One region of the Sphingobium herbicidovorans genome, then DNA from elsewhere that is predicted to be linked to it. Evidence: riboswitches for the same ligand, from Rfam matches in the RefSeq annotation. Region 1 holds a riboswitch; each other region holds the start of a gene.

Region 1 (4,292 bases):
GTCGAACAGATTGCGCAGGTTAAGCGTCAGGCTGGTCTTTTTTCCGATGTCATACCGGGCCGACGCATCGACCAGCGTGTAGGCTGGGATCCGCCGCCTGTTCGCGGCATCGGAATAGCGTTCGCCGACATGGCGCAGTCCGGCGTCGAAGTGCAGCGGATCGATCGGTCCCCAGGACAGCCAGAGGTTGGCCGCCTTTTCCGCCACGCCGATGGGCGTGTTGCCGTCCCGGCTGAGAAGGTCAGTCCCGACCAGTTCGGTAAAATCGTCATATTTCGCCTTCAGGATCGTGCCGTTGGCAAGGATGCTGAGCTGTTTCGTTAGGGCAAGGCCGAACGACGCCTCCACGCCATGGGAGGATTGCTGGCCCACCTGGACGGACAGGGTGGGATCATTGGCCGACCGGGTCAGGATCTTTTTCTTCACGATCCGGTAGCCCGACAGGGTGAATTCGCCCCTGCCGCCAAGGAAGGTCGTCTTGACGCCTGCTTCCCACTGCTTTCCGGTCGACAGGTCGAAATCGGTCTGCGCCAGCGACGCCGTCAGCAATGCCGTGACCGGGTCGGCGGCAGCGGAATACTGGGCATAAAGGGACAGGCTTTCGACCGGCTGATAGACCAGCCCCGCGCGCCAGCTGGTGCTGGGATAGGTTGCGCGATAGTCCATCGTCGGATCGAGCGCGTCATGACGTTTGGTCAACGGGCGATCGTGGCGCAGGCCGGTTACCAGCGACAGGCTGTCGGTGAAGGACAGGCGGCTTTCGCCGAAAAGGGCGAACTGCTCGACATCGGTATGATATTTATAGCGCGTGCCGAATGCGCCATCCAGAAAGACGCCGGGCTGATAGTCATAGGGGTCGATCAGGTCGGACTGGCTGTTGGGCGAACTGTCGGCGCGTTCCAGCCTGCCGACATTATATTCGCCGCCAAGGCTGAACCGGTGATCGAGGCCGAACAGCTTATGCTGATAGACGGCGTTGGTCCGGTTGCCCACCTGTTTGGTATCGTAGAAAATCTCCAGATAGCTGGAACGCCGGATCTGGTCCCCCGTCCAGGCATAGCTTTCCGCGTTACGCCAATGCTTGAACCCGGTCAGATAATAAGTGACGTTCGTGATCGTCAGCTCGTCCGACGGCTTCCATTCGATCTTCGCCTGCGTCCATGCGTCGTCGAAGCGCAGGCTGCGGTCGGCGATATTGTAGTTCTTGCGGGCAATCTCGCGCACCAGCTTTCCATCGCGCAGCGGCGTGCCGTACCAGATGGTCGGGTCGGTATCGGCGCGGTCGTGGGACAGCGTCAGCGCCAGATTGTCGGCCGGTTGATAACGGAGCGCCGCCGAGAGGGCCAGGCTGCGCGAACGGCCCCGGTCCATCCAGCCGCCGGAGCGGTTGTAGCTCGCGTCGATCCGGTAGGAGAGCTGGTCACTGATCGGCCCGCCCACGCCCCCGGCGGCGGCATAGGTGTCGAACGATCCGCCGCTCAGGCGGACTTCGCCTTCCATCCGTTCGGTGTTCGGCCGCTTGCGCACGACGTTGATCGCGCCGCCTATCCCGCCTTCGCCATAGAGGACCGACGCCGCGCCGCGCAGCACCTCCACCCGCTCGGCCATCCACGGATCGGCCGGGAAGGTCTGCGTCGTCGTGGTGTAGACGCGCATCCCGTCATAGAGCTGCATCACCGAGGTATAGCCGGTGAAGCCGCGAGAGCTGAGCGAGAAGCCGAAGGCCGATGTGTTGTTGATGATGCCGGGCGCGCGCGAAGCCGCCGCGACGACCGTGCGGTCGCCCAGGCTGCGGATCATCTCCTTTGTGATGACGTCCACGCTCGCGGGCGTCTGCATGGGGGTAAGGCCCAGGCGGCTGGATGCTTCGGCAGGCTGGGCGAGTTGCAGAACGCCAGCCTTTTGCGCGGTGACGACGATGCTTTCGGCGTCGGCGGGCGCTTCATCGGCTGCCTGAACCGGCATGGCCAGCGCCAGCGCGAGGATCGACGCGCCAGCAGGCAGCAGGCGGCGAGCGGATAATGTCATGTGGTGCAAATTTCGTTCCCCGATCTTAAATGCCGCCGCCATCTCGGTCGTCGGCATGAGCTTCAAGTTACGAACGTCAGGACACCGTATCGGCAAACGTACCGAACGGTCGCGCCGCCGGACAATGGGCGCGCGAACGCGACCGCCTTGCTGTCCGGCGTTGCGGCCCCTGCCGCCCGTTCGTCGCTCAGACGGAATTCACCGTGCCCCGGCCATCCCCTGGACCAAAGCAAGAGCGACCAGACGCCGGCAGGTCTCCTGGCTCACGGGTCATCGCATCGATGCACGGCCTTCCCAAGCCTCGCAGGATTTAGCGTCCGGCCCAGTGGCTGGCGGCATGGGCGCTGTGCCCGCCGCGCATGTACATCGCGCTCACCGCTTACAGTTGCAGGGACAGCCCCGGATTCGGGCGGCGTCAGCTACCCTCACCGCGTTCCCTATTAAGCCCCTTTCGGGACACCGGCGCGATCTGTGTCCGGTTTCCCGGACGGTCGCCCCGTTACAGCGGACGGCATGACACTGCAAGTGGCCGGGGAGGGGAAGGAGATGGTCGGGGCCTTTCCCCGATGTCCGGGTCGATGCCAATAGACAAAGCCCTTGCGGCCCGTATGGTGGCTGACTTTAACGATTTCCAAAGAAGGCGGGAAAGTGCGGACGGGCTTTGCTCATATGCTGGTCACCATCGTATCGCTGGGCCTCGCGGGCTGCGCGACCACGGGGCAGGACAAGGGGTCGGCGGATTGGGCGGGCGCCGGATATGTCGCGATGGGCAGTTCATTTGCCGCCGGTGCGGGCATCGGCGCCCTGCAACCCGGATCGCCTGCCCGCTGTGGGCGCACGGTGAATAATTACGCCTCCCTGCTGGCCCAACGCCTGCAACTGGTGCTGACGGATGTTTCATGCGGCGGCGCGGTGACGGCCAACGTTCTTGACCCATGGTCCAAACTGCCCGCCCAGATCGAAGCCGTCACCCCGGATACGCGCCTGGTTACGATTACGATCGGCGGCAACGACGTGGGCTATGCCATGGGCTTGATGGGCGCAAGTTGCCGTGCGGGGGCGTCTTTCGGCAGTGGTTCCTGCATTCCGAAACCCGCGACAGACGAAGATGACTGGCGCAAGCTGGAACAGAATCTCACTACTATCAGCCGACAGGTCGCCGCCCGCGCGCCGAAGGCCAGGCTCATCTTCGTCCAATATGTGACGCTGGTCCCGCCGACCCTGTGCGATGCTGCCGTCCTGTCCGGGGCAGAGGCAAAGGAATATCGTGCGCTGGGCGAGCGGCTGGCGGCTGTCACGGCGCGAGTGGCGCGCGCAAACGGAGCCACTGTCCTGCCAGCCGACAAATCATCCCGCGATCACACGGCCTGCTCCGCCGAGCCATGGAGCCACGGCATGAATCCGCATTATGACCTGAAGCAGGGCGCGCCATGGCATCCCACCCGCGCCGGGCATGCGGCTATTGCACAGGCGCTGGCCGTGCTATTGTAGGGTCAGGATTTGCAGCGGCGGGGGCAAATGGCGCGGTCAGGGCCTGACCGGCGCGGTCGTGGGCTGTCGCGGTCTTGCAGAGGCTGCGCCCAACAGCCGAAAACGCCTGTTCCCGCTGCCATCATGCTGATAGAGGGGCTGATCGAGTTCCCGGTTCGCGCAACTCGACAGAGAGACTTATGTGCTCCCGTGATCAAGGGAGGGGGTGCAACAGATGGATGACAAGGCCCCCGCAGAACCCTGTTCTTCAGGTCAGGAGCCTTTCGCGCCGCTGCCTCCTGCCCCCATATTTCGCAGTTTTGTTGAGAGATTATGACAGTCTTGCCCCAATCGCCCAAACCGCTTGATCGCATCCAAGAAAACTGGCTGGCTGCGAAGGAACGCCGCCTTCTCAACTGGCTGTGCGCCCGCATGCCCGGATGGGTCACGCCCGACAAGCTGACGACATTGGGCATGGTTGGCGCTGTCATGATCTTCCTTGGCTATGTGGGAAGCAATCTGGCCTATCCCTGGCTGGTGCTCGCCATTTTGGGCTATGTCGTGCAGTGGTTCGGGGACTCGATGGACGGCAGCCTGGCGCGTTACCGGCGGATCGAACGACCGTCCTATGGATATTTCATCGACCATAGCTGCGACGGGCTGGCTACGCTGCTGATATTGGCGGGTATCGGCCTTAGCCCCTTCGTCACCATGGATGTCGCGATGATCGCGCTTGCGGGCTATCTGTTGCTGTCGATCCATGCCTTTCTGTCCGCCCGCGTGCTTGGCGAATT
Region 2 (4,292 bases), 180 kb from region 1:
CCAGCAGCCCTTCGACACGGTCGGGCGGCAGAGTCGCGCGGGCGACGACCCCCTGGGCGGTCGCGTGAACATCGACGGCGAAGGGCGCGTCCGCCGGACTGACCAGCCGTTCGGAAAGGGCAAAGCCGAGCACCAGTTCGGCAATGGCGTCCGGCGTCGCCATCAACACCGCATAGCCGACGCCGTTAAATTCAATGGCGACCGGCACTTCTTCGGCCAGTTCCCGTTCCTCCGCCGAAAACGCGCCGCCGGATGCGATCCGGGTGAAGGAGAAGTTTGAGGGCATGGCACCGATCTAGGCGGGCGGGAGGCACGCGGCAATATGCAGCCTGTTCATGCCCCGTGCCATCAAATCACCCAAGCGGAACGGAGCGGCGGAACAAGCGCCGCGCCGTTCCGGCTTTCCCGATCAATAATTCCACTGCACCTGCGTACGGATGAGATTGCCTTCCGCGCGCCCGGCGCGGCGTTCATCCGCTTCGGCGCGCTTCATGCGGGCGTAGGCCAGCGTGATTTCCAGCGCCTTCCACGGCTGCCATTCGACGCCCAGTTCAATTTCGTCGGTTTCCAGGCGCGGTGCGCTGGTGGAGCCTTTCCAACCGCCGCGATAGCGTTGCCAGCGGGCATAGGGGATCAGCGAGCCGATCGATTCCGTCGGCGCGCGGTACATCATCTGGACATAGCCGCCGCTGAGCTTTTTCGATTCCACCGACAGGCTGAGCGGGTCGTATTGCGGTCCCTTGCCCCAGTTCCATTCGGCCTGAATGCCGAAGGGCTGCGGATAGAGCATGGCGTGGATGCCGGCGCGGTTGTCGTCAACGGGTCCACCGACTGACCCGCTACGCAGTTCAGGCTGGAAATCGTTCATCATCGCCGATCCGCCGATTTCGAACACCTGGCCAGCGAAGGCGCCGCCCAGACCGTCGAGTTCGAAGGGCCAGGTGGCGAAAGCGACCTTCATCAGGCCCTTATTCTGTTCCGTCCGGTTGATGCCCTGACCGTTGAAAACGCCAAAGCCAAATGCGCCGTAATTCCCGAACAGCTTTTGCCCGTCATCCCCCAGCCGGTCCCAGATTTTCTGGACCGAAGGCGGCGTGTAATAGGCGATGACGCCCATATCGCGTTCGCCGGGAACCCCACTGTTGATCCCATCGCTGCGGTCGAGCGTCAGGCGGTTGGAGGAGGACTGCATATTTTCCCAGCCATAGGGCACCTTGGACTGGCCGAGGCGCAGGCGGAAGGTCTTGGCCTTGTCCAGGAACACGTCGGCATAGGCGTCACGCAGCTGGCCAAAGCCTTCGCGGCGCTCGCTGCCCGCCTGATTGCTAACGGCAGTCGCGAAATCCGATTGCAGATAGAGTGAGACGCGGTCGGAAATATCGCCCTGAACCACCAGACGCGCGCGGCGCAGCGAGAAGCTGCCGCGATCGGATATGGAACTGTCATGGACCGACCGCAGGCGGGACTGGCCAGCGGGCGCCGTATCGTCCCCGGACAGGAATGCGTTGTAGCGCATCTGCGTGTAGCCGCGCAGCGACAGCCGATCATACCAGGCCTTCGACCTGGGCGCTGGGGCAGAGGCCGCCTCTGGCGCGGCCGCGGGCGGCTGGGCGGGGGCGGTGGCGGTGGCGAGCGTGGCAGGCGCGGGTGTCGCCGGCGCAACGGGAGCGGGAGCCGCAGCGGCGGTTTCAGGAGCCGCGCCCTTGTTTGCGGCAAGCGCGCTCGTGAGCATCTGAACCTGCGCCTTGAGTTCGTCGATCTGGCGCTGCAACGCTTCGTTGCTCTGCGCCTGCGCCACTTCGGGCATCAACGCCAGCAAGCTCACCATCATCGCCGCGCCACTCGCCCTTAAACCCTGCACCTTGCTACTCCCTCATGTGTCTGTGCAGCGGGCCGCTATTTCATTTAGATGACGGATACATGACCAAAGTATGACTCTTTTATTTCAATTCCTTCCCGCTTCCCTTTGTCCCCCAAGCTCTCTATGCACGGCATTGATCGCGCCGGTGCCCCGCAAGGGGCTTAAAATGGGAATGCGGTGCGGGTGCTTGAGGCATCCAAATCCGCGGCTGTCCCTGCAACTGTAAGCGGTGAGCGAGACGCATATCGACCTTCCGTGACGATCGGGGGTCAGCCACTGGGCCGGACGCTAAATCCTGCGAGGCCTGGGAAGGCCATGTGTCGAGCGATGACCCGCAAGCCAGGAGACCTGCCAGCGTCTGGTCGCTCTTGCTTTGGTCCAGGGGATGGCCGGGGCACGGTTTTCCGTCTGAGCGACGCGTGCGGCGGGAGCTGCACCGGCATGCGTGCCGGGCGCCGTTTGGGTGTCCGTCCGGCGCACCGTGTCGGCCGCGATGCGGAGGTTCCCGTCAAGTTTCGCTGACGCCGACGGGAGACTGGTCTCCGATGGACATGAGTTTTGCAACGCTGCGTGGCCGCGCCACGTGGATGTTCGCCGCCCTGATCGCCGCCAACCTGGCGCTATGGCTGTGGGCCGCGATGATCTTCGCCCACGACACCATGATGCTGGGCACGGCCCTGCTCGCCTGGAGCCTGGGGATGCGCCATGCGGTCGATGCCGACCATATCGCCGCCATCGACAATGTGACGCGCAAGCTGATGCAGGACGGGCAAAGGCCGCTGACCGTCGGCCTGTGGTTCGCGGTCGGGCATAGCGGCATCGTCCTGATCGCGGCGGTGCTGATCGCCGTGGCGGCCAGCGCGCTGAGCCGCGTGGAGGCGGTAGGCGAAGTGGGCGGCACCATCGCCACGATCATTTCCGCCACATTCCTGTTCGCCATCGCGGCGATGAACCTCATCATCCTGAAATCCGTTCTCAAGACCTTCAACCATGTTCGCAGCGGCGGCGCCTATGTCGATGAGGACATGGACATATTGCTGGGCAATCGCGGTTTCCTGGCGCGCATTTTCAAGCCGCTGTTCCGCCTCGTCACGCGCAGCTGGCACATGGCGCCGCTGGGCTTCCTGTTCGGACTGGGATTCGACACCGCCACGGAAGTCGCGATCCTTGGCCTGTCGGCGGGGCAGGCGGCGAGCGGGCTGTCAATCGCGACGGTGCTCATATTTCCCCTGCTGTTCGCAGCGGGCATGGCGTTGATCGACACGGCGGACGGGGCGCTGATGATGGGGGCGTATCAATGGGCCTTCGTGAAACCGATCCGCAAGCTTTACTACAACATCACCATTACGCTGGTATCCGCGCTGGTCGCCATCGTCATCGGCGGGATCGAGGCGGCGGCGCTGCTGGGCGACAAGCTGGGCCTGACCGGCGGCATATGGTCGGTCGCCGCCAATCTGGGCGAACATTTCAACAGCCTGGGCTTCTTCATCATCGGCCTGTTCGCCGCCTGCTGGCTGGTGAGCTGGGCCATCTACCGCTGGAAACGCTTCGACGAGATCGAGGTGCTCCTCGCCAAACAAGGACAATCCATATGAGCAAGGTTCCCGCCACCGTCATCACCGGCTTTCTGGGCGCTGGAAAGACGACGCTGATCCGCCACCTGATCGAAAATGCGGACGGCCGCCGCCTGGCGCTGATCATCAACGAGTTCGGCGACGTTGGCGTCGATGGCGCGCTGGTCAAGGGGTGCGGCGACGATGCATGCCCGGACGAGGACATCATCGAACTGGCCAATGGCTGCATCTGCTGCACCGTCGCGGACGATTTCCTGCCCACCATGCAGCGGCTGCTGGACCGGGATGTGCCGCCCGATCACATCATCATCGAAACGTCCGGCCTTGCCCTGCCAAAACCGCTGGTCAAGGCGTTCCAATGGCCCGGCATCCGCACCCGCGCGACCGTGGACGGTGTCGTCGCCCTGATCGACGCGGACGCGCTGGCGGCGGGCCGCTTCGCCCATGACGAGGAGGCGCTGGCCGCCGCGCGTGCGGCCGATCCGACGCTGGACCATGACAGCCCGATCGAGGAGCTGTTCGAGGACCAGCTGGCCTGCGCGGACCTGGTGCTGCTGAACAAGACCGACCTTGTCGAACCCGGCAGGCTGGCGGAGCTGGAAACCTCTCTGGCGACCGAGATCCGCCCCGGCGTGCGCATCCTGCGCACCGCGCGCGGGGAAATCGACCCGGCTGTCCTGCTGGGCCTGGACGCAGGCGTGGAGGATCAGATCGACACCCGCCCATCGCATCATGACGATGAGGAGGATCATGACCATGAGGATTTCGACAGTTTCGTCCTGGACCTTGGCGAACTGGGCAATCCCGCACCGCTGCTGGCGGCGCTGGAACAGGCGATTGCCGCGCATGACATATTG
Region 3 (4,292 bases), on a different replicon from region 1:
CCGCCGCATGACGCGCCTGCGGGTCGGACTGGCGATCGTGCGGTGACCGCACTCAGACACCATCGCGTCCGGGTGAGGGTTCAAGGGCGCGACTGACGGTTTCTGTATCAACGACACGGGCGCAGAGGCGAGCGGCAACTTCCAGCCCCTTGGCGTGATCGGCAGGCTCCATGTCTGCCGTGGCGTCGGAGACGAGGAAAGCGCGCATGTCGCGCATGTCGCGCATGAAGGCATCGATGGCCGAGCAATGGCAGCCGATCGAGGTATAGACGCCGACGATCAGGATTTGATCGCGGCCGAGCCGGCGAAGCAGCACCTCGAAATCGTTGCCGTAGAAGGCGCTGTAGCTCCGCTTTGTCAGAAGGCGGACGGGGAGCCCGTCAAACCTAAGCTCCGGATCGAGGGCGTCACTGGCGGCGGTGGGTCCCCTGCCCCACATATCGAGCATTAGGCCACGCTCGCGCGCGTCCTGCGCCGGCACCTGGGAAGCGAAGATCGGGATTCCGCGCGCGATGCACCCCATCCCGATCGTCTGCACGTTGGCGACAAGCTGGCGGCGACAAGCCTCGGGAAGTGCGCCGAGATAGTGCGGCTGCATGTCGTGGATCAGCAGCGCGCAGCGGCCGGGCTCGATAGCCCAGCTCACCTTGTTCGAGAACGTCACTTCGCTTTCCTCCCTCGGAGGCCGCCGCGACAGGTGACGTTTGCTGATTAGACCATTCCCCCCGGCACGGCGGCGATGGTCATGAATGATGACGACATGCCGCTCCCTAGAGGGAGCGCCAATAGTCCGCGCAGAACAGGGTGGCAGAGTCGGTCATCGGCGACTTAATGGCATGCGCGGCACCGACAGGCAATGCGGTGGATGAACGCTTAGCGTTACTGCGCTTCAGGTCGATCGCCGACATGGCGAGGGAAGAGGGCGAGCCACCTACGGCCGCAACTTCTTCATCCACACAGCGTGGTCTCGGGCTCCGGGTATCCTTTGGCCGCACAGGTACGGCATAAACCTCGCCGTAACCCGGCACGATGACCGTGCGCGCAACCGCACGGGGATCATCGGTTGGCACGGGCTGGACAAGAACAGTGCCGCGTCCCGGCACATAGACCATGCGCGGTTGCGGAGCCTTCTGGTCGGCCGACTGCGCGGCGATCGGCGAGGCCGCGCCGATCGCGAGCATCAAGGCTGCTACGGTCGAAGCCCTATGGCGCATGAAAAAACACATGAACTGAACCAGGGAGAGCATCAAGCATTGCCGGCTGAGTTATCGCGACACTTCTATAGACTTTGTGAATCAATGGGCGGCTTTTGATTCAAAGAAGTCGTCGGACAACGCAGAGCTGATTTTGTAGGCTTTGCGCCATGAAAGGCGCAATTATCCCCGATGCGATCGAGTTGGTGGCGCTCGATCCGGCGCGCAACATCCGCCGGCGCTATAGTATCACCGCGAGCCTCGACCTGTTCGGCATGATCGTTGTCGAAACCCGTTGGGGCCGGATCGGCACACGCGGCCAGGCGCAGCGCCACGCCTTTCCCGATCGCGCGGCGGCCGAGCGTCATATCGCCGCCACTCTGCGCCGGCGGGGCACCGCCAAAATCCGGATCGGAGTGCCTTATAGACCAATGACAGTCGCCGGCGATTGGACGGAGAGCGTTTAAACGGAGCCGTGCTACTATCAATCTCGGCTCGCCTTTGATGAAAGGGCGAGGATCGTATCGACATCGATATGTCGTTCGAGTTCGGCGGCAAGACCATCGAGCGCGGCATCGACCGAGGCGTGATAATCGACGCCCGCGCCATTGCCGCCGAGCCGCGCGATCCATGCTGCCCGCTGCCGGGCATCCGCCAGCAGCCCATGAAGATAGGTGCCCGAGACCAAGCCGTCTGCGCTCACGGCACCATCGTTGCGGCCGCTGTCGAGCCGCACGAGCGGGCGCTCTGTATCGGGACCAAAGGTAGCGCCGATGTGCATCTCATAGCCCTCACACCGCGCGCCCAGCGCCTCGCCCGCGACCCGCCGCAACGTCTTTTCTCCAGCTAGCACGGTTTCGACATCAAGCAGGCCGAGGCCCGCCACATCAGCCTGTGCGCCCTCGATGCCGTCCGGGTCTGCGATGCGCTTGCCGAGCATCTGATAACCACCGCACAGGCCCAAAACCGCGCCGCCATGACGATGGTGGGCGAGGATATCAATGTCCCAGCCTTCGCGCCGGATCGCGGCAAGATCGGCGATGGTCGCCTTGGAGCCCGGCAGCACGATCAAAGCAGCCTCGACCGGGATTGGCTGACCCGGGGAAATCATCGCCAATTCTATGCCCGGTTCGAGCTTGAGCGGATCGAGATCGTCGAAATTGGAGATGCGCGGCGTGACGAGGCAGGCGATGAGCAATCGGCCGGAGGCGAGCGCTTGCCGCCTTTCGAGCACGACCGCATCCTCGCTCGGGAGCCGCGCGCACTCTGCGAGCCACGGCACCACGCCGAAGCCGGGCCAGCCCGAAAGGCGCTCGATGTCGCGATAGCGGTCCTCGAACAGCGCGGGATCACCGCGAAACTTGTTGATGAGGAATCCCTGGATCATCGCCGCGTCTTCGGGATCGATCCCCGGCTGCGGGATCGTTGAAGTCGATCCCGTCCACAAAGACCAGCGTGTGGTTCGCCTCCGCTCCGCGAATGCGTATCTGGGTGAGCGAGCCCTGCGTGCCCGATGACGCGACCGTGAGGCGGATAAGGTCGAGCGCGAGGGGCTGGCCCAGTGACTCGATCGTCTTGGCATCGAGCTGGAGGCGGGCACGTCAGCGGACGCTACGGGCACCAGCGCAGCGGTAACGACGATATCGGGCGGCACCGCGCCGTCCACGGTGACAGGTCCGGCAGCGGCAGCGGCAAGAAGTAGGGCGATGGGCATGGAAATTCCTCCGGGTAATGCGACATACGTTGTCGCCCCAGAGGATCGGCACGGTCCCGCCAAAGGCCCACACTTCTCCACGCGCTTGCGGCTGGACCCGGCCGGGCGCGGACGACGGCGAGGGTAGGTTCCCGACTTGCCGGCTCAACCCGAAGGCTCGCGCACTGGCATTACGGTTGCGGGCACAGCGCCGGAATCACACCGGCTTCCCTTTTCACCGTCCCCCCGCATCCGCCCAATGGCAGCGCGTGGACGGCACCTTCGCTTAGCGTACTGCTTAAGGGTGGGCGGAAAGGAGTGTCAATGTGAAGAAGGCCAGTTATGGGCACGCTCGCCATTATCTGGGTGATGCGTAACTCAAAACTTTTGCATCAGGGCGATGGTGCTTGAAACAGGGATACTGGCAGCAGAACAGCGCCAGAATGTGCATCAGATTTTTGCATCACGGAGAGGCGCAGATTTCTGCGCTTTCTAGTCTGATGCAAAACTTGTGAGTTCTGCATCAGCGGGGGTGTTCTCCTGTTTTTCGTCTCAACCGCGCGGGGTTTCGGGCAACTAAAACCGTGCTGAGGCTGTCTGTCGATCATCGGTGCTCAGATTTCCGCATCATGTTTTCAATTAGGGTCTGGCGATTAGCTGACGTGACGCTCGCGCGATGGTGATGTAGAGGCGCTTTGCCGAGAATAGAGTAGCAGGGTGGTGTCTCCTGCGTTCGCTACGCGGATCTTCCCTGCCACGGCGTTAACTTGAAATGGTTCAGGGGCGCTTCGCATAACATGCTGGCCCGCTGATCCGACGAGCGGAGCCGAACATGAATTACGTCTATCTTGCCATAGCGATCATTTCCGAAGTGATCGGCACCACGTTTATGAAACAGTCCGAGGGCTTTACCAGGCTCGTGCCTAGCCTCGTTACGGCTTTGGCCTATGCAATCGCATTCTTCTTCCTCTCACAAACTCTCAAAACTATCCCCACCGGCGTCGCCTACGCCATTTGGTCAGGGGCAGGCATCGTTCTGATCGCTACCGCCGCAGCAGTTTTCCAGGGTCAAAAACTCGACGCTCCAGCCATGATCGGGATGGGACTTATCATCTGCGGTGTGATCGTGATGAACGTCTTTTCCAAAGCGACAGGGCACTAAAATGCGGAGTTAGCAGATACCGTCGCTCAACTTCCATTGAACCTGTTGTTCCAAAGCAGCATTCTAATCGAGATGCTAGGATAGTCAGATCAAAAGTTTTGCATCGAGGCTGACCCGGCAACAATTTGGACCTTGCCCATACAGAAATCTGACGCGGATTCACGCGCCGTTCTATGTGTGATAATGTCCTTTATCATACACTCTTCCCCTTAGGCGCGCTGCATGGTAGAAAGGTGGCTAATTT

What was found. A riboswitch is a leader RNA that binds a small molecule or an ion and turns the genes downstream of it on or off. The one in region 1 is predicted to bind cobalamin.
Region 2: it holds a riboswitch for cobalamin, as region 1 does, so the genes downstream of both, B6S01_RS16855 (HoxN/HupN/NixA family nickel/cobalt transporter) here and B6S01_RS15990 (TonB-dependent receptor) in region 1, are expected to answer to the same signal.
Region 3: it holds a riboswitch for cobalamin, as region 1 does, so the genes downstream of both, B6S01_RS20560 (cobyric acid synthase) here and B6S01_RS15990 (TonB-dependent receptor) in region 1, are expected to answer to the same signal.

Annotation. Positions count from the first base shown of each region.
Region 1 covers NZ_CP020539.1:287,233-291,524, forward strand. Annotated here, with positions in the region: gene B6S01_RS15990 (TonB-dependent receptor) at 1-2,028, opposite strand, end outside; cobalamin riboswitch at 2,260-2,507, opposite strand; gene B6S01_RS15995 (SGNH/GDSL hydrolase family protein) at 2,698-3,519, shown strand; gene B6S01_RS16000 (CDP-alcohol phosphatidyltransferase family protein) at 3,832-4,292, shown strand, end outside.
Region 2 covers NZ_CP020539.1:465,154-469,445, reverse strand. Annotated here, with positions in the region: gene fdhD (formate dehydrogenase accessory sulfurtransferase FdhD) at 1-286, opposite strand, end outside; gene B6S01_RS16860 (porin) at 410-1,831, opposite strand; cobalamin riboswitch at 1,988-2,231, shown strand; gene B6S01_RS16855 (HoxN/HupN/NixA family nickel/cobalt transporter) at 2,407-3,456, shown strand; gene cobW (cobalamin biosynthesis protein CobW) at 3,453-4,292, shown strand, end outside.
Region 3 covers NZ_CP020541.1:4,700-8,991, forward strand. Annotated here, with positions in the region: gene B6S01_RS20540 (phospholipase A) at 1-46, shown strand, start outside; gene B6S01_RS20545 (isochorismatase family protein) at 53-664, opposite strand; gene B6S01_RS20550 (hypothetical protein) at 771-1,214, opposite strand; gene B6S01_RS20555 (WGR domain-containing protein) at 1,364-1,660, shown strand; gene B6S01_RS20560 (cobyric acid synthase) at 1,678-2,907, opposite strand; cobalamin riboswitch at 3,013-3,185, opposite strand; gene B6S01_RS20565 (SMR family transporter) at 3,719-4,048, shown strand.